3 regions of the Vibrio sp. V30_P3S12P165 genome follow, and region 3 is predicted to be linked to each of the others. Evidence: predicted binding sites of a transcription regulator. Region 3 holds the regulator's gene; each other region holds the start of a gene.
What was found. Region 3 encodes CRP, which controls carbon source genes, mostly activating them, when cyclic AMP is high. Its sites were predicted from a motif close to TGTGANNNNNNTCACA; they were not measured.
Positions count from the first base shown of each region.

Region 1: CAG57_RS07360 (NupC/NupG family nucleoside CNT transporter) is a predicted target of CRP. The motif match lies at 3,431-3,446, and genes of this name have one in related genera.
Region 2: cytR (DNA-binding transcriptional regulator CytR) is a predicted target of CRP. The motif match lies at 2,042-2,057, and genes of this name have one in related genera.

Region 1 is NZ_WXWH01000036.1:293-6,210, forward strand. It holds gene CAG57_RS07345 (alanine/glycine:cation symporter family protein) at 87-1,517, shown strand; gene yaaA (peroxide stress protein YaaA) at 1,617-2,390, shown strand; gene CAG57_RS16050 (hypothetical protein) at 2,401-2,607, shown strand; gene CAG57_RS07355 (TatD family hydrolase) at 2,579-3,394, shown strand; gene CAG57_RS07360 (NupC/NupG family nucleoside CNT transporter) at 3,591-4,847, shown strand; gene deoC (deoxyribose-phosphate aldolase) at 5,284-5,918, shown strand, end outside.
Region 2 is NZ_WXWH01000060.1:45,029-50,946, reverse strand. It holds gene priA (primosomal protein N') at 1-1,993, shown strand, start outside; gene cytR (DNA-binding transcriptional regulator CytR) at 2,212-3,255, shown strand; gene CAG57_RS12275 (SPOR domain-containing protein) at 3,379-3,921, shown strand; gene hslV (ATP-dependent protease subunit HslV) at 4,133-4,687, shown strand; gene hslU (HslU--HslV peptidase ATPase subunit) at 4,726-5,918, shown strand, end outside.
Region 3 is NZ_WXWH01000055.1:96,950-102,867, reverse strand. It holds gene astA (arginine N-succinyltransferase) at 1-394, shown strand, start outside; gene astD (succinylglutamate-semialdehyde dehydrogenase) at 412-1,875, shown strand; gene CAG57_RS11415 (DUF1338 domain-containing protein) at 1,911-2,708, shown strand; gene crp (cAMP-activated global transcriptional regulator CRP) at 2,770-3,402, opposite strand; gene CAG57_RS11405 (phosphoribulokinase) at 3,644-4,513, opposite strand; gene CAG57_RS11400 (YheU family protein) at 4,618-4,827, opposite strand; gene CAG57_RS11395 (hydrolase) at 4,933-5,898, opposite strand.

The DNA.
Region 1 (5,918 bases), on a different contig from region 3:
CACTAATAACTTTTCGGGATTCAAATATGTCTATTTACGGTGTTCGCTGTGACTAACATCAGCGCATCACTCTATGAGAGGTTCTTGTGACAGACGTAATTAACTTAATGAATGACCTGCTTTGGGGGTCTATTTTAGTTTATCTTTTGGTAGGAGTCGGGATTTACTTCACCTTTCGGTTGGGCTTTATCCAATTTCGCCATTTTGGCCATATGTTTAGCGTGCTAAGAAATAGTCGTAAATCAGACAAATCTGGCATCTCTTCTTTTCAGGCATTATGTACCAGCCTAGCGGCTCGTGTTGGAACCGGGAACATGGCCGGTGTTGCGGTAGCCTTAACATTAGGTGGGCCAGGTGCCATTTTCTGGATGTGGATGACCGCAATGGTCGGAATGGCGACGTCATTTGCTGAGAGTACCTTAGCCCAGCTCTACAAAACACGCGATAAGGATGGCAACTACCGTGGTGGCCCAGCTTATTATATGGAAAAGGGACTCGGAATGCGTTGGATGGGCGTTCTGTTTTCTATCTTTCTGATTATTGCCTTCGGTCTGGTATTTAACGCAGTACAAGCCAATTCAATTTCTAGTGCTATGCATACGGCTTTTGGTTTTCAACCTTTGTATGTCGGTATTGCTATTGTTCTGCTGTCTGCATTTGTCATTTTTGGTGGGATTCGTAAAATTGCCCGCACAGCGGAGCTGATTGTTCCTTTTATGGCGTTAGCCTATATTGTGATTGCCTTGGCGGTCATGATTATTAATATCGATAAGTTGCCTGATGTTATTAGTTTAGTCTTTAGAAGTGCATTTGGATTAGAACAAGCTGCCGCGGGTGGGGTCGGTTATGCCATTGCTCAAGCGATGATTAACGGAGTTAAACGTGGTTTATTCTCAAACGAAGCGGGTATGGGGTCAGCGCCGAATGCTGCTGCATCAGCTACACCTTATCCACCACATCCAGCCTCTCAAGGTTATGTTCAAATGCTTGGTGTATTTGTTGACACGATCGTTATCTGTTCAGCAACTGTGGCGATTATTTTAATGTCTGGTGAATACGTTCCTCATGGCGAACTGACAGGGATTGAATTGACGCAGCGTGCATTAAGTTCCCAAGTTGGTGATTGGGGAAGTATCTTCATTGCTTTCGCTATCTTCTTTTTTGCTTTTACTTCTATTATTGCAAACTACTCTTATGCTGAGACGAATCTAATTTTCTTAGAGCACAATAATAAGAAAGGATTAGTGGTGTTCCGGATCATCGTTTTGGGTATGGTGATGTTTGGTTCGTTAGCCACATTGCCGGTTGTCTGGTCCATGGCGGATGTCTCTATGGGACTGATGGCGATTGTTAACTTAGTGGCAATTTTATTGTTATCAGGAATTGTTGTTAAATTGGCAAAAGATTATAACCGTCAGCTTAAAGCTGGAAAACTTCCCACGTTTGATGCCAATGATTACCCTGAGCTGAAATCTCAGTTAGAAGATGGAATTTGGGATAATCATAAATCGCAATAGATATGCGCTATGAAAAAGATAGTCAAAGCCATGCAGACAATGCATGGCTTTTTTTGTAGGCTAGTAAGTTGCTCAATAACTCAAATATAGGATATAGCGATGTTGATAGTGGTTTCACCGGCAAAGACGCTCGATTATGAGTCCCCGCTGCCTAGCCAAAGTTACACGCAACCCGAATTGATTGAATATTCACAAGCCTTAATCGATGTTTGTCGACAGCTAACGCCTGAGGATATCGCTCGGTTAATGAAAGTCAGCGATAAAATTGCTGGGTTAAATGTTGCTCGTTTTGCCCAGTGGAGTGAACACTTTAGCTTTGAGAATGCACGCCAAGCGATTTTTGCCTTCAAAGGTGATGTCTATACAGGCTTAGCCGCTGATTCATTGAGCGATGAAGGTTTAGCATTCGCTCAACAGCATTTGCGAATACTTTCTGGATTATATGGAGTACTAAAACCGCTCGATCTGATGCAACCTTACCGATTAGAAATGGGGACAAAACTTGATAACCCGCGCGGTAGTAATTTGTACCAATTCTGGGGAGAGATTATCACGGATAAACTCAATGAAGCTATTCAAGCTCAAGATGATCATGTCTTAGTCAATCTTGCCTCTAATGAATATTTTAAAGCGGTTAAAGTGAATCAATTGGATGCGCAGGTTATTACCCCTATCTTTAAAGATCATAAAAATGGTCAATATAAAGTGATCAGCTTTTATGCCAAAAAAGCACGCGGTATGATGGCGCGTTATATTATTGATGAACAAATTTCTTCGGTACAAGCACTGACTCAGTTTAATGTGGCTGGTTACTATTTTGATGAGCAAGAATCAACCCCAACTGAGCTTGTATTCAAACGTGACGAGCAGTGAGGGAGATTTTATGTGGCCGTGGATATCAGATGTTATCGCTCGTTACGATGCATGGTGTAAACAATGGGGGTTAACTCCAGAGCAAAAACGCAGTTGTGTGCCTTATCGACAAGAGAAATACGATGATTCGACAGAGAAGCATAGTGATTTGACAGAGAAGTATAATGATTTAACAGAGAAGCATAGTGATGATGTCACATCATCCCAAGCTAAATGAGTCGGAATATCGGCTGTTTGATACGCACTGCCACCTTGATCTGCCTATCTTTGAGCAGAGATTAGCGTGTGAACTTGAGCGAGCTAAACTGCAAGGTGTGATACGGTTTTTGCTTCCCAGTGTCGGCCCTCAGAATTGGGCCACAGTTGCACGACTCGCTAAATATCATGGTGATATATTCTATTATGCGTTAGGGATTCACCCCCACTTTTTGCCTTCTCTCCCCGTTTGTCATTGCTTTGATCGGTTAGAGCTGTATCTTGCGCAGGCGAGTGATGCCTGTGTGGCTGTCGGAGAGTGCGGCTTAGATGCAATGATCAGTGATACAGCCCAGCACCAAGAAATGATCTTAACAAGGCAGCTAGCGATGGCACAAAACGCTCAGTTACCCGTGATATTGCATAGTCGGAAAACCCATCAGCGTTTATTACAGCTCCTCAAACAGTCGCGTTTTACCCAAGGTGGAGTTATCCATGCTTTCAGCGGCAGTGAACAAGAAGCAAAACAGTTTATTGCATTAGGGTTTAAACTTGGTATTGGTGGTGTTATCACTTATCCAAGAGCGAAAAAAACTCGCCGAACAGTGGCGGCGATCCCGCTTGAACATCTCGTGCTAGAAACCGACTCTCCAGATATGCCATTATTTGGATTTCAAGGGCGCACGAATACTCCGAGCCAGTTACCATTAATCCTCAATGAACTCGCTTTACTCAAGCAACAAGAACCTTATCAATTAGTTGATCAGCTTTGGCAAAATAGCCATCAAGTATTCAAGCTACCAAGCTAGTTTATTTTTCCACGCTTGGCCAATAGGGTTATTAATGGTGACTTTAATCACATAAATATGTGAATGTATAGTGAATCTTATAATAAAGTGTGAACGGTGCGGTACTTTATCTTGATTGCGGTGCGTATAATTGCTCTGCTTTTGAGCTTCATTTTTGTAACACGCCAATATTTAACTTATAAGGAAGTCATAAACCATGAGCCTGTTTATGAGCCTAATCGGTATGATATTTTTACTTGCTATCGCAGTATTATTATCATCAAACCGTAAAGCTATCAATCTCAGAACCGTGGGTGGCGCTTTTGCTATCCAATTTTCCTTAGGGGCATTTATTCTTTATGTTCCTTGGGGACAAGAACTATTACGTGGCTTCTCTGACGCAGTATCGAGCGTTATCAACTATGGTAACGATGGTACATCCTTCTTGTTCGGAGGATTAGTTTCAGGGAAGATGTTTGAGCTGTTTGGTGGGGGCGGATTCATCTTTGCATTCCGCGTTCTTCCAACACTTATTTTCTTCTCTGCTTTGATCTCTGTGCTTTATTATCTTGGTGTTATGCAGTGGGTCATTAGAATTCTAGGCGGCGGGTTACAAAAAGCGCTGGGAACTTCTCGTGCAGAATCGATGTCTGCTGCGGCAAACATTTTCGTAGGGCAAACTGAAGCTCCGTTAGTGGTTCGCCCATTTGTGCCGAAAATGACTCAATCAGAGCTATTTGCTGTGATGTGTGGTGGTTTAGCCTCGATTGCGGGTGGTGTGTTGGCCGGTTATGCCTCAATGGGTGTTAAAATTGAATACTTGGTTGCTGCATCGTTTATGGCTGCCCCCGGCGGGTTACTGTTTGCAAAAATTATCATGCCTGAAACCGACAAGCCGGTTGACCAAATTCATGGCATTGAAGCGGCTGAAGATGAAAAGCCAGCTAACGTGATTGATGCAGCAGCAGGTGGTGCTTCTGCCGGCCTACAATTAGCGCTTAATGTGGGGGCGATGTTGATTGCCTTTATCGGTTTGATAGCTCTGATTAATGGTATGCTTGGTGGTATCGGTGGTTGGTTTGATAAGCCTGAACTGACCTTAGAAATGATTTTAGGTCAGCTATTCTCTCCTTTAGCGTTCATGCTTGGGGTGCCATGGGAAGAAGCCACCATTGCTGGTGAGTTTATTGGTCTAAAAACGGTTGCCAATGAGTTTGTTGCTTATTCTCAGTTTGCGCCTTATCTAACCGATGCCGCGCCTGCGGTATTGACTGAAAAAACCAAAGCGATTATTTCCTTTTCATTGTGTGGTTTTGCGAACTTATCTTCTATCGCAATTCTATTGGGTGGCTTAGGTAGCTTAGCACCTTCACGCCGTGGCGATATTGCTCGCATGGGTATCAAGGCGGTGGTTGCGGGCACACTCTCTAACTTGATGGCAGCGACCATCGCAGGCTTATTCCTTTCTTTCTAACCGGTTAGGAATTGAATTTATAGACGCCAGCTCTTATTCCTCCGTAGCAAGCAGTTGTTACGGGGGAATTTGTGTTTTTAGCCCATCAAAGAGTTTAGGCTTAGGTTATTTTGAGATACAAACCGTTTGCGCTTTCTATCTTGCTATCGTTTTATGAGCAACCGCTATAGCATGTAGTCAGTGAAGTGACAGTCATGTCGATGTTTGATGAGACAAGCGGTAAAATTCAAGCATGGGTAAAATGATTTACCCGAGATAGACACCGCAATCATAGATTGTTGTGCCATACCTATTGGTACTGTGCGGTGACAAGGACAGCAATTGGTGCGATGCACCGAGTCTTCAGGGAACCAAGTCCGTTCATTTTGTGGCTACTTAGTTGAGTGAACGTCACATTAAGTAGTGAACTAATTGAATATATTGATCGGAGATAGAAATGAGCGATTTAAAAGCTGCAGCACGACGTGCACTCAAATTAATGGACTTAACAACATTAAATGACGATGACACTGATGCTAAAGTTATCCAACTTTGTCATGATGCTAAAAGTCCCGTGGGTAATACGGCAGCTATTTGTATTTACCCTCGCTTTATTCCTATTGCTAAGAAGACCCTTCGCGAGCAGGGAACCCCAGAAATTCGAATTGCGACGGTAACGAACTTTCCCCACGGTAATGATGATATTGATATCGCAGTTGCTGAAACTAAGGCTGCAATAGCTTATGGTGCCGATGAGGTTGATGTTGTGTTTCCTTACCGCGCTTTGATGGCGGGCAATCAGCAGGTGGGTTTTGATTTGGTCAAAGCGTGTAAAAACGCTTGTGGCAATCATGTTCTGCTAAAAGTCATTATTGAAACCGGTGAACTAAAAGAAGAAGCATTGATTAAACAAGCCTCGCAAATTGCAATTGAGGCTGGGGCTGATTTTATCAAAACTTCAACCGGTAAAGTGCCTGTCAATGCGACCCCTGAGTATGCTCGAATGATGTTAGAAGTTATTCGTGATATGGGCGTGGCGAAGCAGGTCGGTTTTAAACCTGCAGGTGGTGTTCGTAGCGCTGAAGATGCTGC
Region 2 (5,918 bases), on a different contig from region 3:
TCAACCATTGTGGCCAGATAAACTGTACACATTACTTCAGTGGTGCAGTCAGTTTTACCAATACCCGCTTGGCGAAACGTTAGCCAATGCTTTACCGAGTGCTTTACGTAAAGGCAAGGTGGCCGAGTTTGCAGTGAGTAAAGAGTGGTGCTTGACTGAGCTGGGACGAAACCAACTTATGCAGGGGTTTGGACGAGCGATCAAGCAAGCACAAGTAATCAAGTTATTGCAAGCGGGCCCGTTATCTCATCAAAGGTTGCTGGATGAAGGCGTCATCAGTAGTACACTCAATGCCCTTCGCGACAAGCAGTGGATTGATGTGAAAGAGCAAGCGCCATACGTTGAGCCTTGGCCTGAACACATTGAAGCTAAGGTGGATAAACCGCAAGTCAATCAAGAGCAGGCGATCGCCATTGCCACCGTGAATAGCCAAAGCGGTTTTGCTTGCTATCTGTTGCAAGGCGTGACGGGATCGGGCAAAACGGAAGTCTATCTTAATTTGATTAAACCGGTTTTGGAGCAGGGTAAGCAAGCGTTGGTTCTCGTCCCTGAAATCGGGTTAACACCACAAACGATTCAGCGTTTTCGGGAGCGGTTTACCGTTCCTGTGGTGGTTATCCACTCTGGGTTAAATGAAACTGAGCGTTTGAATGCCTGGTTGGCGGCACGAGATAAGGTGGCTGGGATCATCATTGGTACGCGTTCAGCGTTGCTGACTCCCTTTGCTGAACTGGGCATTATTATTGTCGATGAAGAGCATGATAGCTCTTATAAACAACAAGATAGCTTACGTTACCATGCGCGAGATGTTGCTGTGATGCGAGCAAATCTTGAGCAAGTAGCGATTGTGTTAGGTAGTGCGACTCCCGCATTAGAAACCTTGCATAATGCATTAATTGGTAAATATCACCATTTACAATTAACTCAGCGGGCAGGCGTGGCACTGCCGACGAAAAACCGAGTGCTGGACATTAAGGGAGAGTATCTCGAAAGTGGCTTATCTGCGCCTTTGATTGCCGAAATGCGTCGTCATTTAGCGCAAGGGAGTCAGGTGCTGTTGTTTTTGAATCGGCGAGGTTATTCTCCGGCACTTATGTGTCATGAGTGTGGTTGGATTGCCGACTGTCAGCGTTGCGATGCTTATTATACTTATCATCAAAACAGTAACGAAATTCGTTGTCACCATTGTGGTTCACAACGGGCTGTTATTCAACATTGCCAGCATTGTGGTTCTACGCAGCTGGTCACGGTTGGGGTAGGAACCGAGCAACTAGAGCAACAACTTGCTCACCTTTTTCCTGACTATCGAACCATTCGTATTGATCGAGACAGCACGCGTCGCAAAGGCAGTTTAGAATCAGCCTTAACGGCTATTCGTGATAATCGGTATCAGATTTTGATTGGCACTCAGATGTTGGCGAAAGGTCATCACTTCCCCAATGTCACCTTAGTCGCCTTACTGGATGTTGATGGCTCGCTATACAGTAGTGATTTTCGGGCCGCCGAGCGTTTAGCGCAGTTGTTTATCCAAGTTGCCGGCCGGGCTGGGCGTGCTAGTAAACCAGGAGAGGTGGTTTTACAGACGCATCATCCAGAGCATCGTTTACTACAAGCTTTACTACACAAAGGGTATGATGATTTTGCGCATACCGCATTAGCTGAGCGGCAGGTAGCACAACTGCCTCCTTACACCTATTTAACGTTATTTCGTGCAGAGGCTAATCAATCGGCGCGGGTGGAAACCTTTTTAAGGCAAGTGCGTGAAACGTTACAAGTTCATCCTCTTTTTGCACAAGGGGCGGTGGTGTTGGGGCCAACGCCAGCACCACTGGCCAAGCGAGCGGGCAAATATCGCTGGCAACTTTTGCTGCAAGCTCCAACGCGTAGCGTTATGCAACGTCTATTGACCAGCGCCAAATCAGCTATTCAGTCATTACCCTTAGCCAGTAAAGTACGTTGGAGCATGGATATTGAGCCTCAAGATTTAAGTTGACCAATGTGACGCGTACAGTGGTGAAGAAGAAACTGAAAACTCCTTGTTCGTGATAGCGGTCACACTTACAATGCAAATTTTGTTAATTAAGCCGTAACTTTCTCTACAGAAAACAATACACTATCAACACGATAGCGTCAGTGAATCGTTTTCGTTCAGTGCACTAAAGCTGAATTAATCAGCTTGTGGTTGGCTTGTGCTGGAACAACCGCGAAACGCTGGCCCCAAGATTAAGAGAAAGAGAGGATAAACTTAACATGGCGACAATGAAGGATGTTGCCCAGCTTGCAGGCGTATCTACCGCAACGGTATCTCGTGCGTTGATGAACCCTGAAAAGGTCTCCACTTCGACCCGAAAACGGGTGGAAGAGGCGGTGTTAGAAGCTGGCTATTCCCCCAATTCTTTAGCACGTAATCTACGACGTAATGAATCCAAAACCATTGTGGCGATTGTGCCGGATATTTGTGATCCCTACTACACCGAGATCATTCGCGGCATTGAAGATGCGGCGATGGAACACGGTTATCTGGTATTATTGGGCGATAGTGGCCAACAGCGAAAACGGGAAAGCTCTTTTGTCAATTTAGTTTTTACTAAACAAGCGGATGGTATGCTATTACTGGGAGCCGATTTGCCTTTTGATGTCAGTAAGTCAGAGCAAAAAAATCTGCCGCCTATGGTGATGGCGTGTGAATATGCACCTGAGCTTGAACTACCAACAGTCCATATTGATAACCTGACCTCTGCATTTGAAGCCGTTAACTATTTGACCCAAATGGGACATAAGCGAGTCGCTCAAATCAGCGGCCCTGAAGGTGCGGTGCTGTGCGAATTTCGCCAGCAAGGTTATCAGCAGGCTTTGCGTCGAGCCGGTTTGACGAAAAACCCAACCTATCATGTTGTAGGTGATTTTACCTTTGATTCTGGTGCTAGAGCCGTTCGTCAATTATTGGCTTTATCTGAGCCGCCGACCGCAATTTTTTGCCATAACGATGCAATGGCGATCGGTGCCATGCAAGAAGCCAAACGGCTCGGATTACGAGTTCCGCAAGATTTATCAGTGGTAGGGTTTGATGACATTCAATTCGCACAATATTGCGATCCACCGTTAACCACGATTTCTCAACCACGTTATGAAATTGGCCGCCAAGCGATGTTTATGATGTTAGAACTCTTACGTGGTCATGATGTACAGGCGGGCTCTCGACTGCTAGAGACGCACTTAGTGATTAGAGACAGCACTGCGCCACCGAGAACATGATAATGGCGGATGGTGGATTGGCTTGAGTCATATGACTGACTGGTTTACGGATACTTTGCTGCTGTTATCTGTCCTTAAACTGCATTAACATATGAGTCAAACTGTCAACTTTTGAATTTGTCTGTGGCGAATAAAGATTATGTAAGGCGTGGTCGTAGCCCCAAAAAGCCGACCAAAAAAACAGCACGTGGTCGTAAACCCTGGCGGAGCGGGTTATTGGCACTTATTTTACTGAGTGGCTTTATTTATGGTCTCTATCGGTTAAGCTTAGCACCCGAGTCACCGGCTCCCCAAAGTGCTGGTAGACAGCAAAGTCAATCGAGTAAAACTCAGACTCAAACTATACCGCCCCGGCCAACAGAAAAGTGGGATTATGTTGAGTCGTTACCGAATCGTGAGATTGAGGTGATCGCCAAAGAGCAAGTCATTTCCGAAATCCCTTACATCATGCAGTGTGGCGCTTATAAGACGCTGCAACAAGCAGAAACTCGAAAATTAGATATTGCCTTTCAGGGTTTGAGTAGCAAAATTCGTAAGAAAGAAAATAGTAGTTGGTATCGAGTCGTTTTGGGCCCTTATACCTTTAAACGTGACGCAGAGCGTGACCGACATAAATTACAGCGTGCTAAAATCGAGCCTTGTGCCATTTGGAAAGATGCGCAATAAAGTGACGAATGAGAGGGCAGGCCTTAACGTTATGCCTTCTCGCCTTTGGTGCTGATCATGCCATTCAGCAAATACTCACCACTATCTGTGAATGAAAAACCGTTAAACCTATTTTATCATCACGAGATGCAAGGGCTTTCCCTTGAAATATTTTCTCTCTATCCTCATATAGTCTCTAACATCCTAGTGAAAAGCATAAAGAGGTCCTCACGTGACTACCATCGTATCTGTACGTCGTAATAACAAAGTGGTGATTGCCGGAGATGGGCAAGTCTCACTGGGCAATACCGTCATGAAAGGCAATGCGCGTAAAGTCCGCCGGTTATATAACAATAAGGTTCTTGCAGGATTCGCTGGTGGCACTGCGGATGCTTTTACTTTATTTGAACGTTTTGAAAGTAAATTACAAATGCACCAAGGGCACTTAACTAAAGCCGCGGTTGAGCTTGCAAAAGATTGGCGCAGCGATCGTGCTTTACGCCGTTTAGAAGCGATTTTAGCCGTTGCGGATGAAACAGCATCGTTAATTATTACCGGCAATGGTGATGTGCTTCAGCCGGAACACGATTTGATTGCGATCGGTTCTGGCGGTAATTTCGCCCAGGCGGCTGCGATTGCTTTATTAGAAAATACCGAGCTGGACGCAAGAGATATCGCCGAAAAAGCACTCAGTATTGCCGGTGATATTTGTGTGTTTACTAACCATCAGCACACCATTGAAGAGCTGGAAATCCCTCAAGCGTTGATCGCTCAGGAAAACCAATAACTCGGTGCCTACCGAAAGCGAATGTTAAGGAATCGATCATGTCAGAAATGACTCCTCGTGAAATTGTTCACGAATTAAACCGTCATATTATCGGTCAAGATAAAGCTAAACGTGCGGTAGCCATTGCTCTGCGTAACCGCTGGCGTCGTATGCAGCTTGATGAAAGCTTACGTGTTGAAGTGACACCAAAAAATATTTTAATGATAGGGCCAACAGGGGTCGGAAAAACCGAGATTGCCCGTCGTTTGGCGAAATTAGCCAACGCCCCTTTTATTAAAGTAGAAGCGACCAAATTCACTGAAGTGGGCTATGTGGGTAAGGAAGTTGAAACCATTATTCGTGATTTAACTGATGTTGCGGTTAAGCTGACTCACCAACAAGCGATGGAAAAAGTGAAATTTCGCGCAGAAGAGTTGGCAGAAGAGCGAGTTTTAGATGCCTTATTACCACCCGCTCGTGATGCGTGGGGGCAGTCAGAGCAGAATGATGACTCTTCTTCGACACGGCAAGTTTTTCGCAAAAAGTTGCGGGAAGGTAAGCTTGATGACAAAGAGATTGAAATCAACGTAGCGGTGCCGCAAATGGGAGTTGAGATCATGGCTCCTCCCGGAATGGAAGAAATGACCAATCAGTTGCAGGGGTTATTCCAGAACTTAGCGGGAGATACTAAGAAAAAACGCAAACTGAAAATCAAAGATGCGTTAAAAGCATTAGTGGAAGAAGAAGCAGCCAAATTGGTCAATCAAGAAGAGTTGAAAGATCAAGCCATCTATAACGTAGAAAATAATGGTATCGTCTTTATTGATGAAATCGATAAAATCTGTAAACGTGGTGAAAGCTCAGGCCCTGATGTCTCTCGTGAAGGGGTGCAGCGTGATCTGCTACCTTTAATTGAAGGCAGTACGGTTTCCACCAAACATGGCATGGTTAAAACCGATCACATTTTATTTATTGCCTCGGGAGCCTTCCAAGTGGCGAAACCCTCCGATCTGATCCCTGAATTGCAAGGGCGCTTACCGATCCGGGTTGAGCTAGAAGCATTATCAAGCGATGATTTCAAACGTATTTTAACAGAACCCAAAGCGTCATTGACCGAGCAATACATTGCCTTGATGAAAACGGAAAATGTACAGATTACGTTTACCGAAGATGGTATAAAGCAAATCGCGGAAGCGGCTTGGCAAGTGAACGAAACCACCGAGAATATCGGAGCGCGCCGTTTACATACCGT
Region 3 (5,918 bases):
GCCAAAGCTACCGATTTATATCAACTTGCTCAGTCCAGAAGCGCAAGCGGTGATCGGGCAAGTGCATGACAATACTCGACCAGCATTAGCTTTGCTTGAACAAGAGGGGTTTACTTGTCGTAATTATGTCGACATTTTTGATGCCGGCCCAACAGTAGAATGTGACCTTCGTCACATTGAGTCTGTGCGTCACTCCGTACGGGCTCGAGTTGAAGTGGCTCGCCATGCTAGTGGGCAAGATTACTTAATGTGTAATTGTACCTTTGAGAATTTTCGGGCAACGGCAGCCAAGGCGGGCTATAACCGAGAACGTGAGGTGGTGATCATTACACCTGACGTCGCGAAAGTACTAGAGGTCGAGCAAGGAGACTGGTTGCGGATTCTAGCGCAATAAAATAAAGGGGCAAGATCATGACACAATGGATTAATGGGCAATGGTTAGCTGGTGATGGAGAGGTTTTTTCCTCACTCAGTTCATATAACGGTTGCGTAATTTGGCAAGGAAATAGTGCGAGTCAAGTTCAAGTAGAGCAAGCGATTGCAGCGGCCCGTTCGGCCTTTATTCGTTGGAAAAATTGTCCCTATCATGAGCGAGAGCAAATCCTGCTCCGCTTTGCTGATCTTGTTCAAGCCAATAGTGAAAATATCGCAGAAATCATCGCTAAAGAGACCGGAAAACCGTTATGGGAAGCACGCACTGAAGCTGCAGCGATGGCGGGAAAAATTGCCATTTCCATTCGGGCTTATCAAGATCGCACAGGGGAACAACACCGTGCAACTGCGGGAAGTCAACTAGTGTTACGTCATCGCCCGCTGGGAGTCATGGCGGTATTTGGCCCTTATAACTTTCCTGTTCATCTACCGAATGGACATATTGTTCCGGCTTTATTGGCGGGTAATACGGTCGTATTTAAACCTTCAGAACAAACACCTTGGTGTGGCGAATTAGCGGCCAAGCTTTGGCAACAAGCGGGATTACCCGATGGTGTGCTGAACCTTGTGCAAGGTGGTAAAGAGACGGGCATTGCGCTAGCAAGTTCTGCGAATATTGATGGATTACTGTTCACGGGGAGCGCCAATACTGGCCATCTCTTACACCGTCAGTTTGCTGGTCAACCTGAGAAAATGTTGGCATTAGAAATGGGTGGTAACAACCCGTTGGTGGTGTCGAAGCAGTATGGTGAGATTGATGCCACCGTTTATACTATTATTCAATCTGCCTTTATTAGTGCAGGGCAGCGTTGTACTTGTGCTCGTCGCTTGTATCTTCCTGCTGATGAATCTGACGATCGACTGCTAGCGAAGTTGGTTAGTACTGCGGCCAATTTAATCATTGATGAACCGTTTGCCGAGCCTGCTCCTTTTATGGGGCCGTTAATCTCGGTTGCCGCAGCACGGGCAATGATTCAAGCACAGAAACATTTATGTTCGCTCGGAGCTAAGCCATTGTTGGCGGCTCAGTTGACTCATTTTGCGTTTGTTACTCCCGCCATTCTTGATGTGACGGAAATCGATAATTTACCCGATGAAGAATATTTTGGCCCATTGCTGCAAGTGGTCCGTTATCAGACGTTCGAGCAAGCTGTCGCATTTGCGAATCAGACTCGTTTTGGGTTGTCTGCGGGGCTGATTTCTACCGACGATACAGAGTGGCGCTATTTTATCGATCATATTCGTGCCGGAATTGTCAACCGTAACCGCCCATTGACCGGAGCCAGTGGTGATGCGCCTTTTGGTGGCCCCGGTGCTTCTGGAAACTTACGTCCTAGTGCGTATTATGCGGCAGATTATTGCGCTTATCCTATGGCTTCGATGGAAGGGGAAAGCACACAATTGCCCACGACTTTAGCGCCTGGGATCGAGCTTATCCTATAAACGAGTAAATGGTTGGGTAAAAATAAGGAGACGCTATGACTGTTGATGAATTATTCCAAGCCTTATGGGCTGATTACACCACACGACTTTGTCCTTCTGCGCAGCAAGTGCATCAGTTACTACAAGAAGGTTTTCCGCTAATCAATGACCATATTGCTTTACGAACCTTTAATATCGCACCGCTGGGCATGAATACTTTAGCTCAGCCTTTTCTAGCCTTAGGTTATCAAGCGTGTGGTGATTATTTGTTTGAGAGCAAAAAGTTAGTCGCTAAGCATTACGAGCACTCAGATCCTAAGCAGCCGAAAGTGTTTATTAGTGAATTAAAAGTTGAAGCGTGTTCAGCTGAGTTACAAGCGATAGTCGCTAAGTTAGTGGCTCAAGTGGATACGTCTCGTTTTGATCATGTCGACTTTCTTTACGCAGGCCGTCTATGGGATCTCTCGTTTGCTGATTATCAAATCTTAGCCAAAGAGAGCGAATATGCGGCATGGTTAGCGGCTCATGGCTATGGGGCAAATCACTTTACGGTCAGTGTGAATCAGCTCAAGGCATTCAATCAGGTTAAAGCGGTCAATGACCATTTACGTCAGGCAGGCTTCACCATTAACGAACATGGCGGTGAAGTGAAAGGAACCCCAGAAGTATTACTAGAACAGTCCTCGACCATGGCCGATAAGGTGCCAGTATCGTTTCACGAAGGTGTTGAAGTGATTCCTGGTGGTTTTTATGAATTTGCTAAACGTTATCCAATGGTAAATGGACAACTCTATCAAGGCTTTGTTGCCGCTTCTGCCGATAAAATTTTTGAGAGCACAGATAGAAAGTCGTGACCAAATAAAAAGCTACTTTAAAATGAATAAAGTAGCTTTGTGCATCTGTTATTTAATATCGCTAGCGGGTACCGTAAACGACAATGGTTTTGCCGTGTGCTGAAATTAAGTTTTGCTCTTCCAGCATTTTTAAAATACGACCCACAGTTTCACGTGAACAACCGACGATTTGGCCAATTTCCTGACGAGTGATTTTGATTTGCATCCCATCAGGATGAGTCATTGCATCAGGTTGTTTTGCTAGGTTGAGAAGCGTTTGCGCAATACGACCAGTCACGTCTAAGAAGGCAAGGTCGCCAACTTTTTGGCTGGTGACTTGCAGACGACGGGCCATTTGGCCTGACAAACGCATCAGAATATCAGGGTTAACTTGAATCAATTGGCGGAATTTTTTAAATGAGATCTCTGCCACTTCACAAGGCGATTTAGCTCGAACCCAAGCGGTACGTTCTTGATCTTCTTCGAACAAACCAAGCTCGCCGATGAAATCACCTTGGTTAAGGTAAGAAAGAATCATCTCTTTACCTTCTTCATCTTTAATCAGTACCGCAACAGACCCTTTGACAATGTAGTACAAAGTTTCTGCCTTTTCGCCCGCATGAATCAGCGTGCTTTTAGAAGGGTACTTATGAATATGACAATGTGAAAGAAACCACTCTAGTGTTGGGTCGGTTTGAGGTTTACCTAGAACCATAATATCTCACTTCCTCTGCAGGGTATGCTCGCTGCTGTCCATATATTTTAGCGAAGCCTTAATGGGTTAACTAGAATAAGAGGACTTCCTAATTGCTGCAAGCTATCTTGTGTTCGGTATGGAATAGTATCCTTTTTCTCAGGCGATTTCTTGATTTTAATCGTATCAAAGTACGGATAATCTAAGCAAAAGTGTGCACATGATCACGGTATGAAAAGTAATCGTCATTAGCACGGAATGATTAACCAATTTTGCCCGATTCAATCAACTGTTGCAGTAGTGGTCGAACGATTAACTCCATGGTAAAGCTCATTTTTCCACCGGGGACAACGATGGTGTTGTGGCGAGACATAAATGAACCGTCTATCATCGCTAATAGATAAGGATAATCGACATTCTTGATCCCTCGCAGTCGAATCACCACAAAACTTTCATCTAAGCTAGGAATGCCTTTGGCGTTCAGTGGATTAGAAGTGTCAACCGTTGGAACACGTTGAAAGTTAATGTGCGTGCGAGAAAATTGTGGCGTGATGTAATTAAGGTAATCATCCATTGAGCGAACGATGGAGTCCATGACCGCTTCTCGCGAATGACCTCTATCACGGGTATCTCGAACGTATTTTTGAATCCATTCTAAATTGACAATCGGTACCATGCCTATCAAAAAGTCAACATGCTGCGCAACATTGATTTCGCCATCGACAACTCCGCCATGAAGTCCTTCATAAAACAATACATCAGTATCTTCAGGCAGCTGTTGCCACGGGGTAAAGGTACCGGGCATTTGATTATAGGGAACGGCTTCATCAAACGTATGCAGGTAACGGCGAATTTGACCCGTACCTGATTTACCATATTCCCGAAAAAATTCTTGTAGCGCGGGAAAATCATTCGCTTGTGGGCCAAAATAACTGATGTGGCGACCTTGTTCACGCGCTTTTCGAATTTCAATATCCATTTCTGGGCGGGTAAAACGATGAAAACTGTCTCCTTCGACCCAAGCGGGTTTAATGTTCATCATATTGAACATTTTCCGAAATGCTTCTGATGTCGTGGTGGTTCCTGCGCCTGAAGAGCCAGTGACGGCAATAATAGGGTATTTTGCTGACATGACAAACCTTGTCTATAAATCCTCAACAGGTCACAGCGACCGTGTTGTTAGTTTTCACTATATCATGGAAAATTCGCCGCAGAAAATGGCAGATTCACACTCAATTAGCGAATTTTACTTTTGATATCGATCGTTTCATGTAATTCTGAATAGACGATCACCGCTTCTCCTGTTTCCAGTTGGTGCTTTACTTGCTCGATTTTATCTTGCAAGCTCACCTCTGTTTCACCGTAGTCTGTCCCTTCTCTTAATACAAATTCTCGGATTAAATTCTCTAAGGTTTCATTGGCGATCTGTTGCCAAGGTACGATCATAAATACCTCAATTTATTTTATGTTCGAAGATCAATCGGTGAGCCACCGTTTTAGAATGATAAAAGTGATAAACAGCGAGCTTTGTGGTCAGGCGAATGAAAAGGCTTACAGCCCTGCGTAGTAGTCGGGGAGGGCTTTTTCTAACCAAAGCTCCGGTTGTGTGAGGGTGCCGGAGATAAATCCGACATGGCCACCATTGGTAAATAGTCGATAATCTATATTGTCGGGCAGCGAAAATTTAGGAATGACGGCATCGGTCATAAATGGGTCATCTTTGGCATGGATGATCTGGGTTGGGGTGCGGATTTCTTTCAATCGCTGCATACCAGAACAGCGTTGATAGTAATCATGCGCATTTTTAAAACCATGCAGTGGGGCGGTAATGAGCTGATCAAAGTCATACAGTTTTGTGATTCGTTGAATACCGTTTTCTGAAAGTCCGAGTGTGTCTTGGAGTAAGCGATGCTTTTTCAACGCGTTGCGTTTTAATGATGAGAGCAAATAACGACAATAGAGTTTGGAAAAACCTTGTTCAATACGTTGTGAGCAAGCGGCTAAGTCCAAAGGAGCTGAAATGGCCGTGGCAGCGGTAACAATGGGATCCGTTTGATAATCCGCAAGGTAATTGATCAACATATTACCGCCTAAGGATACTCCGGTAGCGATAATCGGTTGTTGGGGAAATTGTTGGCGTAAATATTCAAGTACCCAGCGGGCATCTGCAGTTTCTCCAGAATGATAAGCACGAGCTAAGTGATTCGGTTTACCACTACAGCCGCGAAAATGCATCATGACCGAAAGCCAGCCCTGTTTGGCAAAGGCATCCATTAATCCATTGGCATAAGGGCTATAAAAAGAGCCTTCCAAACCGTGGAATAGAATAAAAATAGGTTTGCTTTGCGCCTTTTTTGTGCCCGGCGCTTCACTCCAAGCGAGATCGAGAAAATCACCATCGGGGGTATCGAGCGTTTGCCACGTGGGTTCAAACCGTGCCTTTTTGCGAATGAAACGGGGGAGCAGTGTTTGTAAGTGTGGGTTTTGTAAACCGCTGGCGGCAACGAATGGATGCATTATTTGACCCTAACTCATAA